Regions from separate parts of the Streptomyces sp. NPDC057694 genome, predicted to be linked through region 2. Evidence: riboswitches for the same ligand, from Rfam matches in the RefSeq annotation. Region 2 holds a riboswitch; the other holds the start of a gene.
What was found. Region 2 has a riboswitch for S-adenosylmethionine ahead of thrC (threonine synthase). Riboswitches for the same ligand answer to the same signal wherever they lie in the genome.
Positions count from the first base shown of each region.

Region 1: linked by a shared signal. The riboswitch ahead of ACFVDP_RS39195 (aminotransferase class V-fold PLP-dependent enzyme) and the one ahead of thrC (threonine synthase) in region 2 are both predicted to bind S-adenosylmethionine.

Region 1 is NZ_JBHVIX010000031.1:94,869-101,909, forward strand. It holds gene ACFVDP_RS39195 (aminotransferase class V-fold PLP-dependent enzyme) at 1-1,291, opposite strand, end outside; SAM riboswitch class IV at 1,479-1,596, opposite strand; gene trpD (anthranilate phosphoribosyltransferase) at 1,683-2,747, opposite strand; gene ACFVDP_RS39205 (cytochrome bc complex cytochrome b subunit) at 2,899-4,536, opposite strand; gene ACFVDP_RS39210 (Rieske 2Fe-2S domain-containing protein) at 4,533-5,588, opposite strand; gene ACFVDP_RS39215 (c-type cytochrome) at 5,585-6,394, opposite strand; gene ACFVDP_RS39220 (heme-copper oxidase subunit III) at 6,476-7,041, opposite strand, start outside.
Region 2 is NZ_JBHVIX010000041.1:35,447-42,487, forward strand. It holds gene groL (chaperonin GroEL) at 1-737, opposite strand, end outside; gene ACFVDP_RS42215 (cold-shock protein) at 1,055-1,261, opposite strand; gene ACFVDP_RS42220 (MoaD/ThiS family protein) at 1,681-1,956, opposite strand; gene thrC (threonine synthase) at 2,052-3,347, opposite strand; SAM riboswitch class I at 3,366-3,521, opposite strand; gene ACFVDP_RS42230 (glucosyl-3-phosphoglycerate synthase) at 3,672-4,619, shown strand; gene ACFVDP_RS42235 (hypothetical protein) at 4,658-6,667, shown strand; gene ACFVDP_RS42240 (trehalose-6-phosphate synthase) at 6,757-7,041, shown strand, end outside.

The DNA.
Region 1 (7,041 bases), on a different contig from region 2:
CGGCGGCGACGAACCGCTCGACGTGCTCGTCGGGCGTACCGGCCCCGAAGCTGACCCGGATCGCGTTCAGCGACTTCTCCCCCGGCGCCGCCTCGGGCGCCCCGCACTCGCCCTGCGTCTGCGGGTCCGACCCGAGCAGCGTCCGCACCAGCGGGTGGGCGCAGAACAGTCCGTCGCGGACCCCGATCCCGTACTCGGCGGAGAGCGCGGCGGCGAAGTGCGAGGAGTTCCAGCCCTCCACCACGAACGAGATGACGCCGACGCGGGGGGCGTCGTCGCCGAACAGGGACAGCACCTTGACCTCGGGCACGGCGGCGAGCCCGGCGCGCACCTTCCCGATCAACTGCTGCTCCCGCTCGACGAGGCTCTCGAACCCGGCCTCGGTCAGCGCCTTGCAGGCGGAGGCGATGGAGTAGACGCCGATGACGTTCGGCGAACCGGCCTCGTGCCGGGCGGCGTTCTCGTGCCACTCGACGTCCACGCCGCCGTCCGTGCGCCGGGCGACCTTGCGGGAGGCGCCGCCACCGGCGAGGTACGGCTCGGCCTCGGTCAGCCAGTCGGAACGCCCGGCGAGCACCCCGGAGCCGAACGGCGCGTACAGCTTGTGCCCGGAGAAGGCGACCCAGTCGACGTCCAGGTCCTGCACGGAGACGGGGTGGTGGGGCGCGAGCTGGGCGGCGTCGAGCACGATGCGGGCACCGTGCGCGTGAGCGGCCGCCGCCAGCTCGCGCACCGGCCACAGCTCCCCGGTGACGTTGGAGGCGCCGGTGACGCAGACGAGGGCCGGACCGTACGGGTCCCTGTCGGCGAGCGCCCGCTCCAGGGTGGCGACGGCCTCGTCCGGGGTGCGCGGCGCGTTCAGGTAGGTCACGCGGGCGTCCCGCCACGGCAGCAGCGAGGCGTGGTGCTCGGTCTCGAAGACGAAGACCTGGCAGTCGGCGGGGAGGGCGGCGGCCAGCAGGTTCAGCGAGTCGGTGGTCGAGCGGGTGAAGACGACCTGGTCGCCCTCGCGGCAGTCGAGGAACTCGGCGACCGTCGTGCGGGAGTTCTCGAACAGGTCGGTGGAGAGCTGGGAGAGGTACCCGGCACCACGGTGCACGCTGCCGTAGTACGGGGCGTACGCGGCGACGTCGTCCCACACCCGCTGCAGGGCCGGCGCACTGGCGGCGTAGTCGAGGGCCGCGTAGGTCACTTCGCCACCGGTGACGAGCGGCACGGTGACGTCCCGGCCGAGCACGGCGAGCGGGGCGGCAGTCTGGGTACAGGCAGCGGCGTCGACGGAAACAGACATGGGTGAACTCCCTGGCGCGGTAAGCGAATTGACCATGCCGAAGCCACGACTGAGCTCTACGGAACAGGGCTCGACGGCATGGAAAGAAAGATGGAACGGGTACGCAGAGGCGGGGCCGATACGCCCTATCGCATTCGCTTGCTCACGAGACTGCTCCCTCGAGGACCAGGACCCCAGGGTGTGCAGGGGTCCGCGCTTGCCATAGACCTCGCTGCCTACGGCCTGGTCTTCACCCAGGGCACCCCGCCACGGACGGAGGGTTGCCGGACAGCGGGCTGGGGCCTCGATCGCTGTCACTCATGACCTTGAAAAGCATCCTGCCATACGTTCCGCATACGGCAAGGGCGCAGTCCACCTCCTGAGACGAGTCGGACTGCGCCCTGCGTCACACTCAGCGGTTGCTGGCGACGACCCACCGCTCCAGGGTCGCCTTCGCGGCGCCGGAGTCGATCGACTCGGCGGCCCGCTCCATGCCGGCCGCGATCTGCTCGGCGAGCGTGCCGCTTCCGGGGCGTACGGCGACGAGCGCGGCGGCGGAGTTCAGCAGCACGGCGTCCCGCACCGGCCCCCGCTCCCCGTCGAGGATCCGCCGGGCGACCTCGGCGTTGAACGACGGGTCGCCGCCGCGCAGCGCCTCGATGCCGACCGGCTCGATGCCGACGTCGCGCGGGTCGAAGACCTCCTCGCGCACGGCTCCGTCGCGCACCACCCAGACCCGGGAGGTGCCGGTGATGGTCAGCTCGTCGAGCCCGTCGTCGCCGCGGAAGACCAGCGAGGAGTTGCCGCGCTCGGCGAAGACCCCGGCGACCACCGGCGCCATCCGCGGATCGGCGACCCCGACGGCCTGTGCCTTCACCCGAGCCGGGTTGGTCAGCGGGCCGAGCAGGTTGAACACCGTACGGATGCCGATCTGGCCGCGGGCCGCGCCCGCGTACCTCAGCGCCGGATGGAACTTGACCGCGAAGCAGAAGGTGATGCCCGCCTCCTCGGCCACCTGGGGCACGCGGGCCGGCGTCAGGTCCAGATTGACGCCCAGCTTCTCCAGCACGTCCGAGGAGCCGGAGGCGGACGAGGCCGCGCGGTTGCCGTGCTTGACGACCTTGGTCCCCGTGCCCGCGATCACGATGGCGGACATGGTGGAGATGTTGACGGTCTTCGCGCCGTCGCCGCCCGTCCCGACGATGTCGACGCTCTCGCCGGGCACCTCGATGGTGTTGGCGTGCTCGTACATGGCGCGGACCAGTCCGGTGATCTCCTCGACCGTCTCGCCCTTGGCGCGCAGCGCGACCACGAAGGCCGCGATCTGGGCGTCGGTCGCCTCGCCGCTCATGATGCGGTCCATCGCCCACGCGGTGTCGTCGGCGCTCTGGTCGTGCCCCTCCAGCAGGCCGTTCAGCACACTGGGCCAGGAACGGCCCGCCGCGGTGTCGCCTCCAGCGGGGGTCAAAGCGCTCATGGCCGCTCCTGTGGTGTTGTCCGTAAGACGTGACGCTCGATAGGGAACGGACCCACCTTATCGAGGTACGAAGACGGCAAAGAGCCCCCGTCCAGTGCCTGGACGAGGGCTCTTGCCGTGGCGAACAGTGTCTGAGGCAGAACCTCAGAGATCAGTGGTGGCCGTGGCCGCTGGTGATCTCCTTGTACTCCTCGACGGTGGGCTTGGGGATCTGGTTGTTCTCCCCGTAGTAGCCCTTCGACAGCTTGGCGCGCGTCTTCTGCAGGCGCGACACCTTGCGCTCCACACCGTTCTCGTCGACCTCGGGGCCGATCTCGACGGGCTGGTACTGCTCGTGCGCGGTGAGCGTGTGCAGTGCCTCGGAGTCGAGCGGCTGGTGGACCTCGACGAACTCACCGTGCGGCAGGCGCTTGATGATGCCGGACTCGCGTCCGTGCAGCACCTTGTCCTTGTCGCGGCGCTGGAGGCCGAGGCAGATCCGCTTGGTGGCGATGAAGACCACGACCGGCATCACGAAGAAGCTGATGCGGACGAACCAGGTGATCGCGTTGATCGACAGGTGGAAGTGCGTGGCCCAGAGGTCGTTGCCACCACCGATCATCAGCACGAAGTACCAGGAGATCCACGCGGCGCCGAAGGCGGTACGCGTCGGCGCGTTGCGCGGGCGGTCCAGGATGTGGTGCTCGCGCTTGTCGCCGGTGACCCAGGACTCGATGAACGGGTAGACCGCGATCGCGACCAGGACCAGCGGGAAGATCACCAGCGGGATGAACACACCCAGGACGAGCGTGTGACCCCAGAGGTTGATCTCCCAGCCCGGCATGACACGGATCAGGCCTTCGGAGAAGCCCATGTACCAGTCGGGCTGCGCACCGGTGGACACCTGGTCCGGACGGTACGGGCCGATGGCCCAGATCGGGTTGATCGAGGCGATCGCCGCGACGATCGCGATGACACCGAAGACCAGGAAGAAGAAGCCACCCGCCTTGGCCATGTAGACCGGGAGCAGCGGCATGCCGACGACGTTCTTCTCGGTCTTTCCGGCACCCGCGAACTGCGTGTGCTTGTGGTAGAAGACCAGGATCAGGTGGGCCACCATCAGGCCGAGCATGATGCCGGGCAGCAGCAGGATGTGGACCGAGTAGAACCGCGCGACGAAGTCGCCGCCCGGGAACTCGCCGCCGAAGAGGAAGAACGACAGGTACGTGCCGACGATCGGCACGGACAGGACCGCGCCCTCCATGAAGCGGACACCGGTGCCGGAGAGCAGGTCGTCCGGGAGCGAGTAACCGGTGAAACCGGTGAACATGCCCAGGACGAACAGCAGGAAGCCGAACAGCCAGTTGACCTCACGGGGCTTGCGGAACGCACCCGTGAAGAACACGCGCATCATGTGCACGAACATGCCGGCGAGGAAGATCAGCGCGGCCCAGTGGTGGATCTGCCGGATCAGCAGACCACCGCGCACATCGAAGGAGATGTGCATGGTCGAGTTGAACGCCTCGGACATCAGCTGACCCTGCAGCGGGATGTAGCTGCCGTGGTACTCCACCTCGTTCATCGACGGGTGGAAGAACAGCGTCAGGTACACACCCGTGAGGATGATGATGATGAAGCTGTACATGCAGATCTCGCCGAGCATGAAGGACCAGTGGTCCGGAAAGATCTTGCGCATGTTGGACTTGGCCAGGGAGTAGATCCCGAGGCGTCCGTCCGCCCAGTCGGCCACACGCTCGCCGGCCGGTGCCTTCTCGCGAGAAGGCGCGTCGTTCGTGGGTTCAGTACTCATCCGCGCTCCCAGAAGGCAGGACCGACGGGCTCCGCGAAGTCGCCCTGCGCCACGAGGTAACCCTCGTCATCGACGGCGATGTGCAGCTGCGGCAGCGCGTGTCCGGCGGGGCCGAAGATCACCCGCGCACCGTCGGAGAGGTCGAAGGTGGACTGGTGACAGGGGCAGAGCACGTGGTGCGTCTGCTGCTCGTACAGGGAGATCGGGCAACCGACGTGGGTGCAGATCTTCGAGTACGCGACCACACCTTCGTGCGACCACTCGAGCTCCTGCTTGTCCTTGATGTTGTCCGGCTGGATGCGGACGAGCATCAGAGCCGCCTTGGCGATCTCCTTCTGGAAGTCCTCGTCGTGCTCCTCCAGGCCCTCGGGCTTGGCGAAGGTGAGCGAGCCGACCGCGATGTCCGAAGCGCGCAGCGGCTCGTCCGTGTTCATGTTGACGAGCTTCAGGCCCTTCTTCCAGGCCGTGGTGCGCAGCTTCTTCTCGGGCAGCGGGCCGAGGTCGCGCAGCAGGACGACGCCGGAGAGCGGCACCAGGGCCAGCGCGCCGAACATCGTGTTGCGGATCAGCTTGCGCCGGCCGAACTGCGACTCCCGCGCACCGTCCGCGAAGTCGGCCAGAACCTGGGCCTTGACCTCGGGCTCGGCCTCGATCGGGTGACGCTCGGAAGCGACCTCGACGTCCGACATCAGGGTGCGGGCCCAGTGGACCGCGCCCGCGCCGATGCAGAACAGCGCCACGCCCAGGGTCGTGCCCAGGGCGAAGTTGAGGGCGCTGATGTGCCCCAGCGGGAAGATGTAGACGCTCGTGTGGGCGCCGATGGTCACGTAGGACGCGATGAAGCCGATGGTGGCCAGCATCGAGATCGTGAACAGCATCGCCACGACACGCTCGGACCGCCGGGCGGCCCGCTCGTCGATGTCCTGGATCCGGTGCTCGTGCGGGGGCAGGCCCGGGTCGGCGAAGGGGTTGTCCTTCGTCGGCTCGACGGACCCGTGTCCGTCACCCTGCTCTTCGGGCAGGTTCTCTTCTGGAATGTCTTGGCTACTCATGACTTCTTGGCCTTTGCGGTCCGAGCGGCAACCCAGATGGCGACGGCGATCAGGGCGCCGAGACCGAAGATCCAGGCGAACAGACCCTCGCTGACCGGGCCGAGCCCGCCCAGCTTGAGACCACCGGGGCTCTCGGACTTGTCACCGTTGACCGCGTCGAGGTACGCGATGATGTCCTTCTTGTTCTGCTTGGTCATCGTCGTGTCCGGGAAGGACGGCATGTTCTGCGGGCCGGTCTGCATGGCCTCGTAGATGTGCTTCGGGCTGACGCCCTCGAGGCTCGGCGCGAACTTGCCGTGCGTCAGTGCGCCACCTTCACCGGTGAAGTTGTGGCACTGGGCGCAGTTCGTGCGGAACAGTTCGCCGCCCTTGGCGACGTCCGCCCCGCTCGGGTCGTAGTCCTCCTTGGTCGGCGAGACCGGACCGGCGCCGAGGGAGGCGATGTACGCGGCGAGCTGGTCGATCTCGGCCTGCGAGTAGATGACCTTCTTCTTCGGGACCTGCGCGCCCGGCTGCTGGGCAGGCATGCGCCCGGTGCCGACCTGGAAGTCGACGGCGGCGGAGCCGACGCCCACGAGGCTCGGCCCGTCGGTGGTGCCCTGACCGCCGGTTCCGTGGCAGCTGGCGCAGCCGACGGAGTAGAGCTTCTTGCCCTCGTCGATGGCGAGGGACTGGGCGGTTTCATCGGCCTGCGCCTTGTCCGCGGGCGCGAACGCGGCGTAGAGCCCCCCGGTGGCCGCCAGCGCGAGGAGTAGGACGACGACCGCCGCCAGCGGATGGCGTCGTCGTGCGGAGAGCTTTTTCACGGATTACCCCGGTGTCAGGATCTTCTGCGTCGGTGCTGCGGGAATGTTTCGGGTGCTTCGCCCGATGCTGCGATCTGCGAACTACTTGATCAGGTAGATCGTGGCGAAGAGGCCGATCCATACGACATCGACGAAGTGCCAGTAGTAGGACACGACGATGGCCGCGGTCGCCTGTTCGTGAGTGAACTTCCGGGCCGCGTACGTCCTGCCGAGGACGAACAGGAAGGCGATGAGGCCACCTGTCACGTGCATGCCGTGGAAGCCGGTGGTCAGGTAGAACACCGAGCCGTACGGGTCGGACGAGAGCGAAAGCCCGTCCTTCTTGACCAGCTCGGTGTACTCGAAGACCTGACCGCCGATGAAGATCGCACCCATGATGAAGGTGACGATGAACCACATTCTGAGCTTCTTCACGTCCCCGCGCTCGGCGGCAAAGACGCCGAGCTGGCAGGTCAGAGAGGAGAGCACCAGGATCGTGGTGTTCGTCGCGGAGAACGGAAGGTTCAGGCTGGACGCCATTTCCTTCCAGTGATCCGGTCCTGTCACCGATCGCAGGGTGAAGTACATCGCGAAGAGGGCCGCGAAGAACATCAGCTCGGAACTCAGCCAGATGATGGTTCCGACGCTGGTGAGGTTCGGTCGATTGA
Region 2 (7,041 bases):
AGCAGGGGCTTGCCCGACTGCATGACCTTCTCCAGCAGCGGAAGGAGGTCCTTCACGTTGCCGATCTTCGAGTTGACGATGAGGATGTACGGGTCCTCCAGCGAGGCCTCCATACGCTCCATGTCGGTGGCGAAGTACGCCGAGATGTAGCCCTTGTCGAAGCGCATGCCCTCGGTGAGCTCAAGCTCGAGACCGAAGGTCTGCGACTCCTCGACGGTGATGACGCCTTCCTTGCCGACCTTGTCCATCGCCTCGGCGATGAGCTCGCCGATCTGGGTGTCGGCGGCGGAGATGGAGGCCGTCGAAGCGATCTGCTCCTTGGTCTCGACCTCCTTGGCCTGCTCGAGCAGGGCACCGGAGACGGCCTCGACGGCCTTCTCGATACCGCGCTTGAGGGCCATGGGGTTGGCACCGGCGGCCACGTTGCGCAGACCCTCGCGCACCAGGGCCTGGGCCAGGACGGTCGCGGTCGTCGTGCCGTCACCGGCGACGTCGTCCGTCTTCTTCGCGACCTCCTTGACCAGCTCGGCGCCGATCTTCTCGTACGGGTCCTCGAGCTCGATCTCCTTGGCGATGGACACACCATCGTTGGTGATCGTGGGGGCGCCCCACTTCTTCTCGAGGACGACGTTGCGACCCTTGGGGCCCAGGGTCACCTTGACGGCGTCGGCGAGCTGGTTCATGCCGCGCTCGAGGCCGCGCCGTGCCTCCTCGTCGAACGCGATGATCTTGGCCATGTGAAGTGGTCCTCCCGGACGGGGTGGAAACGCAAACGGACCGTGCTGGTGCCCGCGACGGACGGCCTGCAGCCCTTGTGGTTCCTTGCCCCACCCGGCCTGCGGGCCTCACCGACCCGATCCAAGTTCTGTCACTCTCACTGGGAGAGTGCTAAGCCCAATGATTAGCACTCGACCCATGCGAGTGCAAGCGGCTATCACAGATCCGGCCGTGCTGCGCACCCACGCGCGGGCAGCACGAAGGGCCCGCCCCGGCGAACCGGGGGCGGGCCCTTCATGGACCGTACGAAGCTTGCGTGCTGCAGTCGGTCGCGCGCTCAGCCGGCGGCCAGGCGGACCATGTCGGCCTGCGGCCCCTTCTGGCCCTGCGAGATCTCGAATTCCACTCGCTGACCCTCTTCGAGGGTGCGGTAGCCGTCCATCTGAATCGCGCTGTAGTGGACGAAAACATCCGCACCACCGTCGACCGCGATGAAGCCGTACCCCTTCTCCGCGTTGAACCACTTGACGGTGCCCTGAGCCATGCCTAACTCCCCTATTACTGGCCCTTGCGCGAGTCCGCACTTCGCGGACCCGGGTCAGACCTCACGCCCCAAAGGGTTTGGGGGTGTGCGCCGGAACGCGTCGACCGCGGCTGAATGTATCTGCCCAACTGCCGTCTGCAACAGGTCAGTCGGACGAGAATTCTGGGCACGCGTGATCGCGGAAAACGGTCCAACTGGACGGATCTCAGGGCAAGTCGGGCCACACAAATGCCATAAAAGGCCTGAATGGGCGGGACACATTGGCTGCTTCTTGTCGGGCTTCGGGCGAGAACTCATATGCGCCCGTCATGCACCACGTTCGGAATCGAACCAGCTTCCCCAACTGTACCGCGCTCAACCATACAGAATTGCCCCCTCCGCTTTCCTCGCGAAGGGGGCAATTCCGGTGACTCTGCGTGTCAGCCGCCGGCGACGGCCGGAATGATCGAGATGCCGGCGCCGTCGGGCGTGGCGGTCTCCAGGCCCTGCTCGAAGCGGACGTCGTCGTCATTGACGTACACGTTGACGAACCGGCGCAGCTTGCCCTGGTCGTCGAGGACGCGGGCGGCGATCCCCGTGTGGTTCTTCTCCAGGTCGGAGATGACATCGGCGAGCGTGGCACCCTCGGCGCTGACCTCGGCGGCCCCGCCGGTGTAGGTACGGAGAATGGTGGGGATGCGGACGGAAACACTCATGGATTCACCTCGGCTGATCTAGCCCCTCCGGCGTTTGAGGAGCGGGGGTCTGGGGGCGGAGCCCCCAGTTTCGGGAAGGGGCGGGGCGGGGAGCTCTACTCGGCAGCGAGCCCAGCGTCACGAAACGCCTCAAGAGAAGGCCGAATAGTGGCGGTGGCCTGCGAAGACTCCGCGACGGCGTCCAGCGTCTTGAGCCCGTCCCCGGTGTTCAGCACGACGGTGGTGAGCGAAGGATCGATGAGCCCGGCCTCGATGAGCTTCTTGGTGACACCGACCGTCACGCCACCGGCGGTCTCGGCGAAGATCCCCTCGGTCTGCGCGAGCAGCTTGATGGCCTCGACGACCTGCTCGTCGTTGACGTCCTCCACGGCACCACCGGTACGGCGCGCGATGTCGAGGACGTAGGGCCCGTCGGCCGGGTTGCCGATGGCGAGGGACTTGGCGATCGTGTTCGGCTTCTGCGGCCGGACGACGTCGTGGCCGCCCTTGTACGCGACCGACACCGGCGAGCAGCCCTCGGCCTGGGCGCCGAAGAGCTTGTAGGGCTTGTCCTCGACGAGCCCGAGCTTGATCAGCTCCTTCAGGCCCTTGTCGATCTTCGTGAACTGGGAGCCGGACGCGATCGGGATGACCAGCTGGTCGGGGAGCTGCCAGCCGAGCTGCTCGCAGATCTCGTAGGCCAGCGTCTTGGAGCCCTCGCCGTAGTACGGCCGCAGGTTGACGTTGACGAAGCCCCAGCCCTCGCCGAGCGGGTCGCCGATCAGCTCGGAGCAGAAACGGTTCACGTCGTCGTAGTTGCCCTCGATGGCGACGAGGTCACCGCCGTAGACACCGGCCATGACGACCTTGCCCTGCTCCAGGTCGTGCGGGATGAAGACGCAGGAGCGGAAGCCGGCGCGGGCGGCGGCGGCGCCGACGGCGCCCGCCAGGTTGCCCGTCGAGGAGCAGGAAAGGGTGGTGAAACCAAATGCCCGTGCGGCCTCGATGGCCTGGGCGACGACCCGGTCCTTGAAGGAGTGCGTCGGGTTGCCGGAGTCGTCCTTGACGAACAGCCTGCCTTCCGCGACACCCAGTTCGCGGGCAAGATTGTCGGCCTTGACGAGCTTGGTCCAGCCGGGGTTCAGGTTCGGCTTCTCGGCGACGTCGGCCGGGACGGGCAGGAGGGGGGCGTAGCGCCAGATGTTGGCGGGCCCGGCCTCGATCTGCTTGCGGAGCGCCTCGGGGTCACCGACCGGCAGGTCGTACGCGACTTCCAGAGGCCCGAAACACTCGACGCAGGCGAAGACCGGTCCGAGGGGGACGGTGTTGCCGCACTCGCGGCAGGAGAGCCCGGAGGCCGGTCCCAGGTCCACGGTGGTGGCGGTTTCGGTGGCGACAGTCTGTACAGCCATGAGAGGCGAGGCCCTTTCTCCTCATCTTCCTCGCGACGCATCTCGCCACGAGACGGAATTGGCACCTTCCCGAGCCGGGAGCCTCGCGACGTCGACGATGACGATCGGACGAGACCAGCTGGATGGTTGCCGGGGCTTCAACGGGCCGTATCCCTCTGCCCCTCTGGATGAGCGGTATTCGATTGTGTGGATTGAGTTGTCAAAGGCTCGTCGACCCCGACATGCGATGGTCACGGACCTTGTTCAAGACTGTAACTGAAGGGGTGGACCCTTGAGATAGTCGTCCGAACCGCGAGATGGATCACATACGGGAGGGCCCTGGACGTGCTGGAAGAAGTCGAGCGCTGGCTCAAGCGGCGTTCCTGGTCCGTGGCCGACCGCCCGCTGCACCAGCTGATCGCCGCCAAACGCGCCACCGGCCGGACCGTGAGCGTGGTGCTGCCCGCGCTGAACGAGGAGGAGACGGTCGGGGAGATCGTCTCCGTGATCCGGCGTGAGCTGATGACGGAGGCGGTGCCGCTGGTCGACGAGGTCGTGGTCGTCGACTCCGGCTCCTCGGACCGCACCTCCGAGGTCGCGGCGGCGGCCGGGGCGCGCGTCGAGCACCGGGACACGATCCTGCCGCGGATCGCGGCCCGCCCCGGAAAGGGTGAAGTGCTGTGGCGTTCCCTGCTCGTCACTTCCGGTGACATCGTGTGCTTCGTCGACGCCGATCTGAAGGAGTTCTCGGCGGACTTCGTCTCCGGCATCGTCGGCCCGCTCCTCACCGACCCCGAGGTGGACTTCGTCAAGGCGATGTACGACCGCCCGCTCGGTGACGCGGCAGGTCAGGGCGGCCGTGTCACCGAGCTGATGGCCCGCCCGGTGCTCAATCTGCACTGGCCCCAACTGGCCGGATTCGTCCAGCCGTTGGGCGGCGAGTACGCGGCCCGCAGAAGCCTGCTCGAACAGCTGCCGTTCCCGGTCGGCTACGGAGTGGAGCTGGGGCTGCTGGTCGACGCGCTGCACACCGTGGGCCTGGACGCGCTCGCCCAGGTCGACGTCGGCGTCCGCAAGCACCGGCACCAGGACGGGCAGGCGCTCGGCCGGATGGCGGCGGCGATCTACCGCACGGCCCAGCTGCGGCTCGCGCGCGGGCACCTGGTGCGGCCCGTGCTCACCCAGTTCGAGCGGGGCCCGGACGGCTTCGAACCGCGGGTGCACCCCGTGGACACCGAGGAACGGCCTCCGATGACCGAAATCAGTGAGTATGCGGAGCGTCGCGTGGCGTAATCACCGGATAGTAGGCAGATCTCCCTACATTGCCCTTTATGTGGCACAGACAGGTCTGGCTCGGACAGCTGAAGAGCACCCTGGCGGCGCTGGCCGCCGCAAGCGTGGCCGCCGCGACCCTCGTCGCCGCGGCCACTCCCGCTTCCGCGGTGGTGGTCGATCCGTTCGCCAAGCGCTACGACGAGGCCGTCTACGGCGACTTCATCACGCTGGGCAACACGGTGATGAAGTGCCCGACCACGCCCGCCGACGACGCGGCGCGCTGCCTGGCCGCGCAGGCCGGGACGACCAGCGAGAACAACAACCAGTTCGACATGCAGTACACGGACACGGCCGGCTTCGGCACGTCCGTGATCAACTCCTCGACCGGGCAGGTCACGGTCCCGCCCGGCGCCACGGTCGCGTACGCCCGGCTGTTCTGGGGCGGCAACCTCGGCACGTACCGGCTGGGCCGCAACCTGATCTCGCGGTGCGACACCGCGGGCCTGGCCACCACGCCGCCCGGCGATCCGCTCACCACCCAGCCCGTGGTGAAGGTCGGCGGCGGCCCCGAGACCCGCGCGACCGTGCAGAACGCGGTGCCCACGCCGAATCCGATCGGCGGCCCGCACTACTACACGGCCGAGTCCGACATCACCTCGCTGTTCTCCGGCGTGGCCACCGGGACCCAGGTGCCGGTGGCCGTCGGCAACGTGTGGGCGCCGACCGGCAAGGGCTGCGTCGGCGGCTGGTCGCTGACCGTCGTCTACAAGTACGACTCCCCCAACGCGCAGTACGCGCCGACCCGCCGCCACGTCTACCTCTACGGCGGCCACGTGGTGCAGCAGTCCAAGGACCCGGACACCACGATCGGCATCGACGGCTTCTACCGCGCGGGCACCAAGGACGTACGGGCGAGCGTCACCGCGTACGAGGGCGACGCGAACGTCGCGGGTGACGCGTTCCTGGTCAACGGCACCCGGATCGCCGATCCGGACAGCGACTCCGGCACCAACAACTTCTTCAACAGCCGCGCCGAGGGCTGCCTCGACCCGTGCGAGGGCAACAACTTCAGCATCGACGCCAAGACCGCGACGATCCCGGCGGGCGTCATCCCGGAGGGCGCGACCTCCGCGGACCTGACCTTCCGCACCCGCGGCGACACCTATGTGCCGTCCGCGCTGGCGTTCTCGGTGCCGGTGCCCGACCTGGAGGTCACCAAGACCGCGTCGCCGAAGACGGTGAAGCCGGGCGGCAAGGTGACGTACACGATCACCGCCAAGAACATCGGCGGCGTCGACTACCCGAACGCGAGCCTCTCCGACGACCTGTCCGACGTGCTCGACGACGCGACGTACGACAACAACGCGAAGGCGAGCACCGGCACGGTCTCCTACAGCCGCCCCAGACTCTCCTGGACCGGCACGGTGCCCGAGGGCGGGACGGCGACGATCACCTACAGCGTCACCCTGCACGACCCGCTCGACGGCGACGGCAAGCTCACCAACAACGTCACCGCCGACACCCCGCGCACCAACTGCGACACGGACTCGAACGACCCGAACTGCGGCGTCACGCCGGTGATCGAGAAGCCGCCGGCCCCGCCGCAGCTGGTCGTCACGATCCCCGACCTGCCGGACAACCCGCCGCCGGGCGAGGTCGTCGTCCCCGTCGTCATCCGCAACCCGGCGTCCGTCCCGCAGGAGACCGAGATCAAGGACGAGGACGGCACCGTCAGCCGCCTGACCGTCCCGGCGCACGGTCAGATCAAGGTGCCGCTGCGCATCAAGGTGCCCCACACCCCGGGCCAGAAGGTCGTACGCCACCTGGTGATCCCGCACAGCGTCTGCGCGGCGGGCAGCACCGCCCCGCAGTGCACGATCACCTTCACCGTGGGCCGCGTCCAGGCCCGGCCCACGCCGCCGCCCCCGCCCGCCCACCACCCGCACGGTCCCGAGCTGGCCGCGACCGGCTCGGACGTGCCCGTCCTGCTCTACGGCGGGCTCGCCCTGGCCCTGTGCGGGCTCGGCGCGCTGATCCTCTCGGCGGTCCGCAGGAGCAAGGACTGATCCAGCCCCGAGGGCGTTGTATACGGCCGGGCCCCCGCTGGGGCCCGGCCGTACGTTTGAGGGTTCGGGGGGCGGGCTAGTTTCGCCTTATGGCTTCCACGCATGGTGCTGCTGAGGTTCTCGTCGCGTCCAACCGCGGCCCGGTCAGTTACGTCGTCGGGGACGACGGCTCGATCGAGACGAAGCGCGGGGGTGGCGGCCTCGTCTCCGCGCTCAGCGTCGTCGAGGACAAACTCTGGGTGTGCGCGGCCCTCGACGACGGCGACCGGGCGGCGGTGCGCCAGGGGATCTCCGAACCCGGCGTGCGCATGCTCGACATCGACGCGGACGTCCACGCCGACGCGTACAACGGGATCGCGAACTCGGTGCTGTGG